3 regions of the Blautia sp. HA8986 genome follow, and region 2 is predicted to be linked to each of the others. Evidence: riboswitches for the same ligand, from Rfam matches in the RefSeq annotation. Region 2 holds a riboswitch; each other region holds the start of a gene.

Region 1 (3,279 bases), 340 kb from region 2:
AAGTCCATAAATCTCATCCAGCAGATTTACCTGAAAACTTCCCGGACCGCGGGAAATCTTCTCCGCTTCCTCACCAGCGATACCCATAAGTGCAGTACCAAGAACTGCCGCAGCCAGATAATTCCCGGATCTCTCATTTAATCCTATCTCACCGCCAGACCAGACACCTGCCTCTATACTATCCGTCATCTCTTTTGCAATATTATCTTCGCGCCCCGGCAAAAATGCCGCAGTCAGTGCACCAACCATACAACCGGTTCCTGTGATCCCGGACAGCGCCGCACTGCCATTTTGCACCAGAACAACCCGTTCACCATCCGTAACAAAATCCTGTTTCCCGGTTGCCAGCACGATCGCCTGATTATTTCTGGAAAAAGCCTTAAGCACCTCACTGACTCCATCGATATTTTCCTCAGTCAGGGCATCCTCGACACCCGCATCGATCCCGATCGCATGGGACGGCAGCCCGGAAACAGCCAAAAGCTCTGACATATTTCCCTTCAATACCGCCGGATGGCCGATGCTTAAAAGCTCCCTCGCCAGATCCAGCCTGAGATCACTGCATGCAACCCCTACCAGATCCAGAAGAACCGGGATCTTTTTTTCCATCGCAGTTCTCATAGAACGCTTCATTGACTCGATCCTGGCATCGGTAATATTCCCGAGATTCAGCATCAGCGCACCAGCCGATGCCGTAATATCTGCCACCTCTGCCGGATGCTCCGCCATGATCGGCCTTGCACCCACTGCAAGGATCACGTTGGCACAATCATGGATCGAGATCGGATTGGTGATGCAATGGATCAGCGGCTTTTCTTCTTTAATTAGCTTTCGCAGTTGTAAAATTCTTTGTCTCATATGTTTTTGAACCCAAAGCTGCCTGGAATTTCACCAAAAGACCTGCTTTACTCAGAGCCTTCAGGAAAATATAGGCAACACATCCTCCCATTGTGGTTGCTGCAAGGAACATCGGCGTATAATAAAATGCTGTCAGTCCGCCTCTTCCCATCAGGAATGCCATCACCGGATAAGAAACCATAGACCCGATGATACCCGTTCCAAAGATCTCACCGATCACCGCGCAGATGATCTTACCTTTGGAAAGTCTGTAGAACACACCTGAAAGAAACGCGCCAAATACTGCACCTGTCAGTGCAAGTGGCGGGATTCCCATAAACATCATACGGATCACGCCGATCATGGTCGCGCAGAGAAGTGAGTACCACGGTCCCATCAGAACCGAGCATACGATATTGACAAGATGCGCCGTGGGGCACATTCCCTCAATCCTCAGAATCGGTGAAATAACGACACCGATCGCAACCATCATTGCCAGCATTACCATACGAAGCGTGTGCATCCTTTGTTTTTCCATTGTGTTTTCCTCCCTGAAATATCAGGCAGATCCCTGTCAGATCCCGGGCAAAAACTTCCCGTCTGCTGCAGTCTGCCCTTAGATTTTGGCGGTCGAAGTTCCCTTACTTCCTCTCACTCCGAAAACACGGATTCCCATCGCTTACATGATCCTTCCGAAAAAATCCTCCGGAATATCACTCCCCTGCCAGACATTAAGGCGCTCCCCTTCCTGCCCGCTCTCCGCAGAAGCTCCACATGCAATCTCTGTCACCTTCATATCCGCAACACATTACCGGATCATCCCAGTTCCATTTCTGCATCAAAAAAGAGCGCATCCTCTGGCAAAAATCCACGGAGACACGCTCTTATATCACAATCCCTCCGTTGGCATTACCCAAATCAGGTACGGTCGAAGATCTATCTTCCTCTCAGCCTGTCACACAAGCTCCCGCTGGCTCTTTTTTTTCTGTTTTTCAATATAGCACACACCTATCCCGTTGTCAAACCTCTCTTCCCGGACGAAAAAATCCAGGCATTTATCATAATAAATCTTATTTTGAAATCTCGTCGATCAGACGCAGCTCCTCAGCTGTAAACGGTGCACAGTGGATCGCTTTCACATTATCAAGGATCTGCTGTGGCTTGGAAGCTCCGATCAGAACACTGGTAACTTCCTTATGCTGAAGCAGCCAGCCAAGTGCCATATCAGCCAGCTTCTCTCCACGCTGGGCTGCCAGATCGTTCAGTCGCCGGATCTGATCCAGACGCTCCGGCGTCAGCACACTTTCCTTAAGGAATCTTCCGTCTTTGCGGATACGGCTGTCCTCCGGGATCCCGTTCAGGTAACGGTCTGTCAGCTGTCCCTGGGCAAGAGGGCTAAAGGTAATCAGACCTTTTTTCAAAATGCCGGTAGTTCTCTTGAGACCGTTTTTTTCCACAGTTCTGTCAAAAATGGAATACCGGTTCTGGTTGATCACAAAGGGGCATTTCAGATCCTTCAGGATCGCTGCCGCCTGGCTTAAGGTTTTTCCATCATAATTGGAAAGTCCCACATAGAGGGCCTTGCCCTGCTGAACCGCTGTTGCCAGTGCCCCCATAGTCTCCTCAAGCGGAGTCTCAGGGTCCATTCTGTGATGGTAAAAAATATCCACATATTCCAGACCCATGCGCTTCAGGCTCTGGTCAAGGCTCGCCAGAAGGTACTTGCGGCTGCCCCAGTTTCCATAAGGGCCCTCCCACATATCATAGCCTGCCTTAGTTGTGATAATCATTTCATCACGGTAAGACATCAGTTCCTCTTCCAGGATCTTGCCGAAATTCCGCTCTGCACTTCCGTAGGCAGGTCCGTAATTATTGGCAAGATCAAACTGTGTGATACCATTGTCAAAAGCTGTGAAGCACAGCTGTTTCATATTTTCATAATCAGATGTATCTCCGAAATTATGCCATAATCCAAGAGATACCTTCGGAAGCATCAGGCCGCTTTCTCCGCAACGGTTGTACTCCATGGTTTCGTATCGTTCCCTTGCAGGTGTGTACATAAAAAAACCTCCCATAATGTAGCATGATTTACATTTTCTGTAACTGCCTTTACTATACTTCACCGACCCTTATTTCGCAAGACGGATCATATTCCAGCTGTGTTTTGCAAAAACTGCTTCCAGTTTTCCGCCATCCAGCTTTGAGCACTCTGCACCGGCTTTTACAGGAACTACATTCTCTGGCTGCGCCTCTGTATTGACTGCCTGAAGATCGTCATTATTGAGTACAATATGCTCCACGATCTTATATTTCTCAAACTGTCTTAAATCACAGGAAACTTCCATATCCTCATCCAGGCTCTTATTTACCGCAAAGATCGTCAGTGTATCCTTTTCCTCATCCCAAACGCAAACGGAATCCAGATACGGAGCCTCACCATAA
Region 2 (3,279 bases):
CACAGGCAGCTCCTGTCCCCCGCTTAGTGTTCTGCGTTCAATCATTCATTTATCAATTTTACTCATGCAGAAATCCTGTCAGCGGTGAAGACGCACTTGCACCTCTTTCCAGAGTTCTTCCCATGCCGGAAAGGTATGCACTTCTTCCTGCCTCAATAGCTTTCTTAAAGGCTTCCGCCATAACACGAACGTCTCCTGCAGTTGCAATAGCTGTATTTGCCATAACCGCTGCTGCACCCATTTCCATTGCTTCACATGCCTGTGACGGGCGGCCGATTCCAGCGTCTACGATGATTGGAAGGTCGATTTCATCGATGAGGATCTGGATAAATTCTTTTGTGCAGATTCCTTTGTTTGAACCGATCGGAGAGCCAAGTGGCATTACGCAGGCAGCTCCTGCATTTACCAGATCTCTGGCTGCATTCAGATCCGGATACATATACGGCATGACTACGAAGCCCTCTTTTGCAAGGATTTCGGTTGCTTTGATAGTTTCGTAGTTATCCGGAAGAAGATATTTGGAATCGTGGATGACTTCAATCTTTACAAAATCTCCGCAGCCAAGCTCGCGGGAAAGTCTTGCAATGCGGACTGCCTCCTGTGCATTTCTGGCGCCGGATGTATTCGGAAGAAGTGTAACATCTTTCGGCACATAGTCAAGAATGTTCGCAAGTCCACCCTCATTTGCACGTCGCAGGGCAAGTGTTACGATCTGAGTTCCTGCTTTTTCAATACATGCTTTTACAAGCTCCAGGGAAAATTTTCCTGAACCAAGGATAAAACGGGAAGTAAACTCATGGCCTCCCAGGATCAATTTGTCTTCATTTGTGTTTGCTGTTGTCATTTTTTATGTCCACCTTTCTGTTATTTATCTGCATTGTATTTCAGCTGCAATAACTGCTCAGCTATTCAATTTCAAGGCAGCAATTTTCTGCGATTCTGCCCATCCCACAGCCGGATATTCCTGCCCATCTTCAGACTTCTGAACAGGAATTTCTGTATCCGTTCTTATTCTTTCTGTCTCAGCAGCTTCCGCCGCCCATAAACTGCAGGATTTCCACAACGTCTCCGTCTTTCAGCACGGTCGTGTCGTAAGTCTCTCTCTTGATGATCTCTTCATTCAGCTCTACTACCACCTGCACCGGAACATAGTTACATGCTTCCAGATATTCAGTTACTGTCACCGGCTTTTCCAGTGTTCTGCTTTCACCATTTACTGTGATCATAATCGCTCCTTTCCGGAAATTTCGCCAAGTCAGAAGTAATTCTCAATCTCTTCCGGTCAATCGGATATTCGCAATCCGTAAAAAAAGAGTTCACAAAGAAATACACCCGCGGTGGTGCACCCCTTCATGAACTCTGTTCACTCTCAAAATTTCCCATGTTTAATTGTAAAATATTTCTCTGTAAATCCTGATCTTACGTATATTCAGGCGGATAAAACATCCGCATCCAATAAAAAAGGAGATACACCAAGGTATCTCCCGTAAATTCATCTTATACGTTCCTACGTTGGCATTATCCAAATCAGGTATAAGGGTCGAAGTTGAAGACTTCCTCTCAGCCTGCCATCACAAGCTCCCCTGTTATTTACACGGTTTAGTATAATTCCGATTCTGCTTCATGTCAAGAATAATAAATTTTGGTTTTATTTGGTTACTGTTCACTGGTAATATTCCGCGAGGTGTTTTTTGTGAGCGAAGGTCACAGAAAACCCGAGACATACCGCGCGGATTTATGCGATTAGCATAAATCCTGTGCATCGCGAAGCGTGTTGCTGAGAACGGAGTGAACAGTAACTTTTATTTATAAGCAGTGAATCCCAGATCATTCATTGTCAGGTTTAAATTCTTTTTCAGATAAGCATTTGCTGCTATCATTGTCGCTTTCATCATAATGTTGGAAGAATCCTGCAGATCTGTCATCGCTTTTTTTCCGTTTGTATACAGGAAAGTCAGATTCTGACCTTTATAAGCAGATGCTTTTGTGGAAGAAGTCAGCAGCACAAAGACTCCATCCGAAGACAGGGCGGACTTCACACTGACCGTATCAGATTTCACACAGTTTCCGATAATATCCAGTCCGGCAAGGACTCCATCTGAAGGCACAGAAATCAGCATTCCAATATCTATCTTATCTTCTTTCTTCAAATAGCCGATCATCAGAGTACTTTCTTCATTTACTTTGACATTTATAAACTGACTTCCGTCTTCGATATATCTGCCTTTCTGACTGATATATTTTTTCAGTTTGGCATAATTCTGCGTCAGTTTTGCGTTAGCCGATGCAGGATTTTTTACAGTAACCTTGCAGGTGAATTTTCTGCCGCCAAGGATCGCTGTGATATTCGCTGTTCCTGTTTTTACTGCGGTGACCTTTCCGGCTGAAGTTACACTGACAACCTTTGTGTTGCTACTCTTCCATGACGGTTTCAGACTGGTGCCGTTGATCTTCAGTGTATAAGTTTTTTTCGGTGTCAGTGTCAGGCTGGTCTTATTCAGGGTAAGAGAATTCAGCCCTGCAATCGCTGTCAGGCCTTTTTTATTATAGCTACTCCAGATTATATTTTTTCCGGATTTCCGGTAAGCTTTTACCGTATAAGTATAACGTGCTCCGGTGCTTACTTTTGTGTCGGTAAATGTAACATTCTTACTTCCTGTGATGGTTTTTACTACTTTCCATCCGCTGTTTCCGGACTTGCGGTATACACGGTATCCGGCTGTTCCTTTTACCTGTTTCCAGCTGAAAATGATCTTATTCTTTCCGACGATCTTAATAGAAGACATGGCCGGCGCTGCTACAGTTACTGCCGCCTGTACTTCTGCCACGCTGATCAGCTCCGGAACCGTAGCTGGTGCCGCCGTCGCAAGCATAAAACCTGTCAAAATGCCACATAAAGCTTTTTTCCAATTTCTTTTCATACGCTTTTTTCCTTTCTGCTTTGTGGTGTATCTGGATTTCCTAACAAATATAGTATACATTATGGGGAATATTCCTGCTATGATATTTTTCGCCGAATCGGGGCTTTCGGTGAAATTCGGCAGTTTTTACAATGGCAGAAAAAGGAGCTGTAAAAAAACATAGCCTACAAAAAATCTTTGAAGCCGAGCACGTCGATCTGCAGCACTTATATATAGATGAATCAAAATTTGAAGCAAATGCAAACAAGCATTCCTGGGTATGGAAAAAAGCAACTGAAAAATCCAGGTACCGTTCAGATATGGACTGTTTTATTCCTCTCATGAAAAAATTTCATGAGACCTATGGCTTTTATCCAAA
Region 3 (3,279 bases), 2.3 Mb from region 2:
TCTGCAACATAATCAAGAACTGCAATATTAATCTTGCAGCTCTCTTTGATCTTCTCAATCTGTGCAGGTGTCTTAATCAGATCATGGTCAAGAACCGCATATCCCTTCTTTTTCATGAGCTCCATCTTTTCATCAAATGCTTCATGGCATTTTTTATATTTCTTTCCGCTTCCACACCAGCACGGATCATTTCTTTCAATCTTTTTAGCCATCTTTTTCTTCTCCTTTTCGCAGTTGTATCGCTGCTTTTTCTTTTGTTTTTTATATTGTCAGATATATGATATCTGCCGCAAATCGAATGTTTTCTCTGCCTGATTTATCATAGCACAACTTGCTTTAAGATAAAAGTATTCTTTGTGTTTTTGGTTTGTTTTATATAACTTTTATATTGATATCATATCGAATTTTCTCGAAATATATGGTTTTTATTGTTTTCTCAATATCTTCTATTATAATAAGCTTATAACATATCTCTATGGAAGGAGTTTTACAAATGAAAAAGCTAAAAGATCTTCCAAACCACAGGTCCAATCCTCCGTATGGATTCCTGCCACAGGCAAAAAATATCACAGAATTCCCAACTGTGGAAATATGAATCCAAACCGTACGTGTAAGGTTACTCTCAGTCAGGCAAAGCAACGTGGTTACACTGCCTGCAAAAAATGTTATCGATAAATCAAGCGGATAAGATCATTCAATAAAAAAGATCGCGGATTCATCTTTTCTGATTATACAATGTATCTTTTAAAGATGAGCCTGCGATCTTTTTTATTATTTGATTATATCATTTCTGCGCTGCCGGCTGACGATTTCCGCCGGTTGCCATTGCCCGCATTCTTCCAAGTGCACTGGATACTGCCGGGACAGAAATCACCACAATGGTCAATATACCTTCCAGAAGAATATAACTGTAGTTATAGATGATCGGATACAATGCAGTCAGGGATTTCGGGAAATTATCCGGCATATAATCCATCCAGTAGATATATCCACCTAGCGCGTGGAATGCACCTCTTGCCAGTATGGCTGTAATATAGGCTTTCAGAAGGCCATATTTTTTGGATTTCGTAAATAATCCGGAAAGTCCCATTGCTCCGAATGCAAAGATGTAATCACAGCATACCTGAAAAAATGAAAGCACATATGGCTCCTGCAGGAACTGGAAAATTCCATATACAAGGCCTGTAAGAATTCCAACCTTAACACCGTACCAGTAACCGATCAGAACAATAAACAGCATGCTGAACAAAGTTACAGATCCGCCAAATGGCAGTTTAAACAGCTTAATATAAGATGTTACATATGCCAGGGCAAGTGCTGCCGCGCAGGTAACAAGCTGCTGTGTGGTAAGTTTTAAAGTGGATGTTTTCTTCTGAAGTAATGCAGCTATAAGAACTACAAGTACCAGAACTGCTACGATAGATGCAGTGTAACCTGCCGTTGTGAGACCGCCGTCGGCAGTCACAAGAAAATCAAACATATTCTTTCTCTCCTCCTTACGTTGGGATTACCCAAATCAAGTTCAAAGGTCGAAGCTTGTGCTTCCTCTCAGCCTGTCCGGCTCCCTTGGTCTTACCTATTGTAGCACATGGGGAAGTGGGTGTAAATATGTATGATCATGAGGTTTTTGAGAAAAAATGAGTAATAAAAACAGGTAAATGAACCAATTTTAAATGGTTTACTTACCTGTTTTACTCTTTCCTTGTAGCTTGAAAACTACATACATGGTTTTGGTGATGATTGTTAATCGTATTTTGAATCAATTTTAACCTGCGTTTCTTGGTCAAGCCCTCACCCGATTAGTAACAGTCAGCTCCATGTGTTGCCACACTTCCACCCTTGCCCTATCTACCTCGTCGTCTTCAAGGGGGTTTACTTCATAAGAATGGGATATCTCATCTTGAGGGGGGCTTCACGCTTAGATGCCTTCAGCGTTTATCCCTTCCGGACTTGGCTACCCGGCCATGGCTTTGGCAAGCCAACCGGTCCACCAGCGGTCCGTCCATCCCGGTCCTCTCGTACTAAGGACAGCTCCTCTCAGATATCCTACGCCCACGCCGGATAGGGACCGAACTGTCTCACGACGTTCTGAACCCAGCTCGCGTACCGCTTTAATGGGCGAACAGCCCAACCCTTGGGACCTACTACAGCCCCAGGATGCGATGAGCCGACATCGAGGTGCCAAACCACTCCGTCGATGTGAACTCTTGGGAGTGATAAGCCTGTTATCCCCAGGGTAGCTTTTATCCGTTGAGCGATGGCATTCCCACTTAATACCACCGGATCACTAAGCCCTACTTTCGTACCTGCTCCACCCGTCGGTGTCGCAGTCAAGCTCCCTTCTGCCTTTGCACTCTTCGAATGGTTTCCGTCCATTCTGAGGGAACCTTTGGGCGCCTCCGATACCCTTTCGGAGGCGACCGCCCCAGTCAAACTCCCCGCCTGGCATTGTCCCACCGCCGGATTACGGCGGCTGGTTAGAAGCCCAATATCACAAGGGTGGTATCCCAACAGCGGCTCCGCGGCAACTGACGTTACCGTTTCTCAGCCTCCCACCTATCCTGTACATGCAACACCGGACCCCAGTGCCAAACTGGAGTAAAGCTCCATGGGGTCTTTCCGTCCTGGCGCGGGTAGCCAGCATCTTCACTGGCACTTCAATTTCACCGGATGTATTGCCGAGACAGCGCTCAAATCATTACGCCTTTCGTGCGGGTCGGAACTTACCCGACAAGGAATTTCGCTACCTTAGGACCGTTATAGTTACGGCCGCCGTTTACTGGGGCTTAAATTCAAAGCTTCGACTTACGTCTAACCTCTCCTCTTAACCTTCCAGCACCGGGCAGGCGTCAGCCCATATACCTCACCTTTCGGTTTCGCATAGACCTGTGTTTTTGCTAAACAGTTGCTTGAGCCTATTCTCTGCGGCCTGCTCTCGCAGGCACCCCTTCTCCCTAAGTTACGGGGCCATTTTGCCGAGTTCCTTGGCAATACTTCTTCCGCCGGCCTTAGGATTCTCTCCTCATCCACCTGTGTCGGTTTACGGTACGGGTACAGTATAAACAATAGCGGCTTTTCTTGACGCATGGCTCACGGGCTTCGCTACTAAAATTCGCTCCACATCACGTCTTCCCATTGCATGGCGGATTTTCCTACCATACTGGTACCTCGCTTGTACCGGGCTTTCCATTCCCGGCTCCCGCTCTCCTTACGTGTCCCCACAGTTCTGTTATACTGCAGTACAGGAATATCAACCTGTTGTCCATCGGCTACGGCTCC

The links. A riboswitch is a leader RNA that binds a small molecule or an ion and turns the genes downstream of it on or off. The one in region 2 is predicted to bind thiamine pyrophosphate.
Region 1: it holds a riboswitch for thiamine pyrophosphate, as region 2 does, so the genes downstream of both, thiW (energy coupling factor transporter S component ThiW) here and thiS (sulfur carrier protein ThiS) in region 2, are expected to answer to the same signal.
Region 3: it holds a riboswitch for thiamine pyrophosphate, as region 2 does, so the genes downstream of both, AC04Q4_RS01830 (energy-coupled thiamine transporter ThiT) here and thiS (sulfur carrier protein ThiS) in region 2, are expected to answer to the same signal.

The regions. Positions count from the first base shown of each region.
Region 1 covers NZ_JBWLUQ010000001.1:2,354,036-2,357,314, forward strand. The annotation lists gene thiM (hydroxyethylthiazole kinase) at 1-858, opposite strand, end outside; gene thiW (energy coupling factor transporter S component ThiW) at 821-1,375, opposite strand; TPP riboswitch at 1,716-1,818, opposite strand; gene AC04Q4_RS10910 (aldo/keto reductase) at 1,908-2,897, opposite strand; gene arfA (arabinosylfuranosidase ArfA) at 2,967-3,279, opposite strand, start outside.
Region 2 covers NZ_JBWLUQ010000001.1:2,698,140-2,701,418, reverse strand. The annotation lists gene AC04Q4_RS12580 (thiazole synthase) at 59-844, opposite strand; gene thiS (sulfur carrier protein ThiS) at 1,023-1,226, opposite strand; TPP riboswitch at 1,488-1,595, opposite strand; gene AC04Q4_RS12570 (Ig-like domain-containing protein) at 1,803-2,921, opposite strand; partial or broken gene AC04Q4_RS12565 (transposase) at 3,095-3,279, shown strand, end outside.
Region 3 covers NZ_JBWLUQ010000001.1:422,606-425,884, reverse strand. The annotation lists gene AC04Q4_RS01835 (methionyl aminopeptidase) at 1-212, opposite strand, end outside; gene AC04Q4_RS01830 (energy-coupled thiamine transporter ThiT) at 785-1,480, opposite strand; TPP riboswitch at 1,477-1,578, opposite strand; rRNA gene AC04Q4_RS01825 (23S ribosomal RNA) at 1,780-3,279, opposite strand, start outside.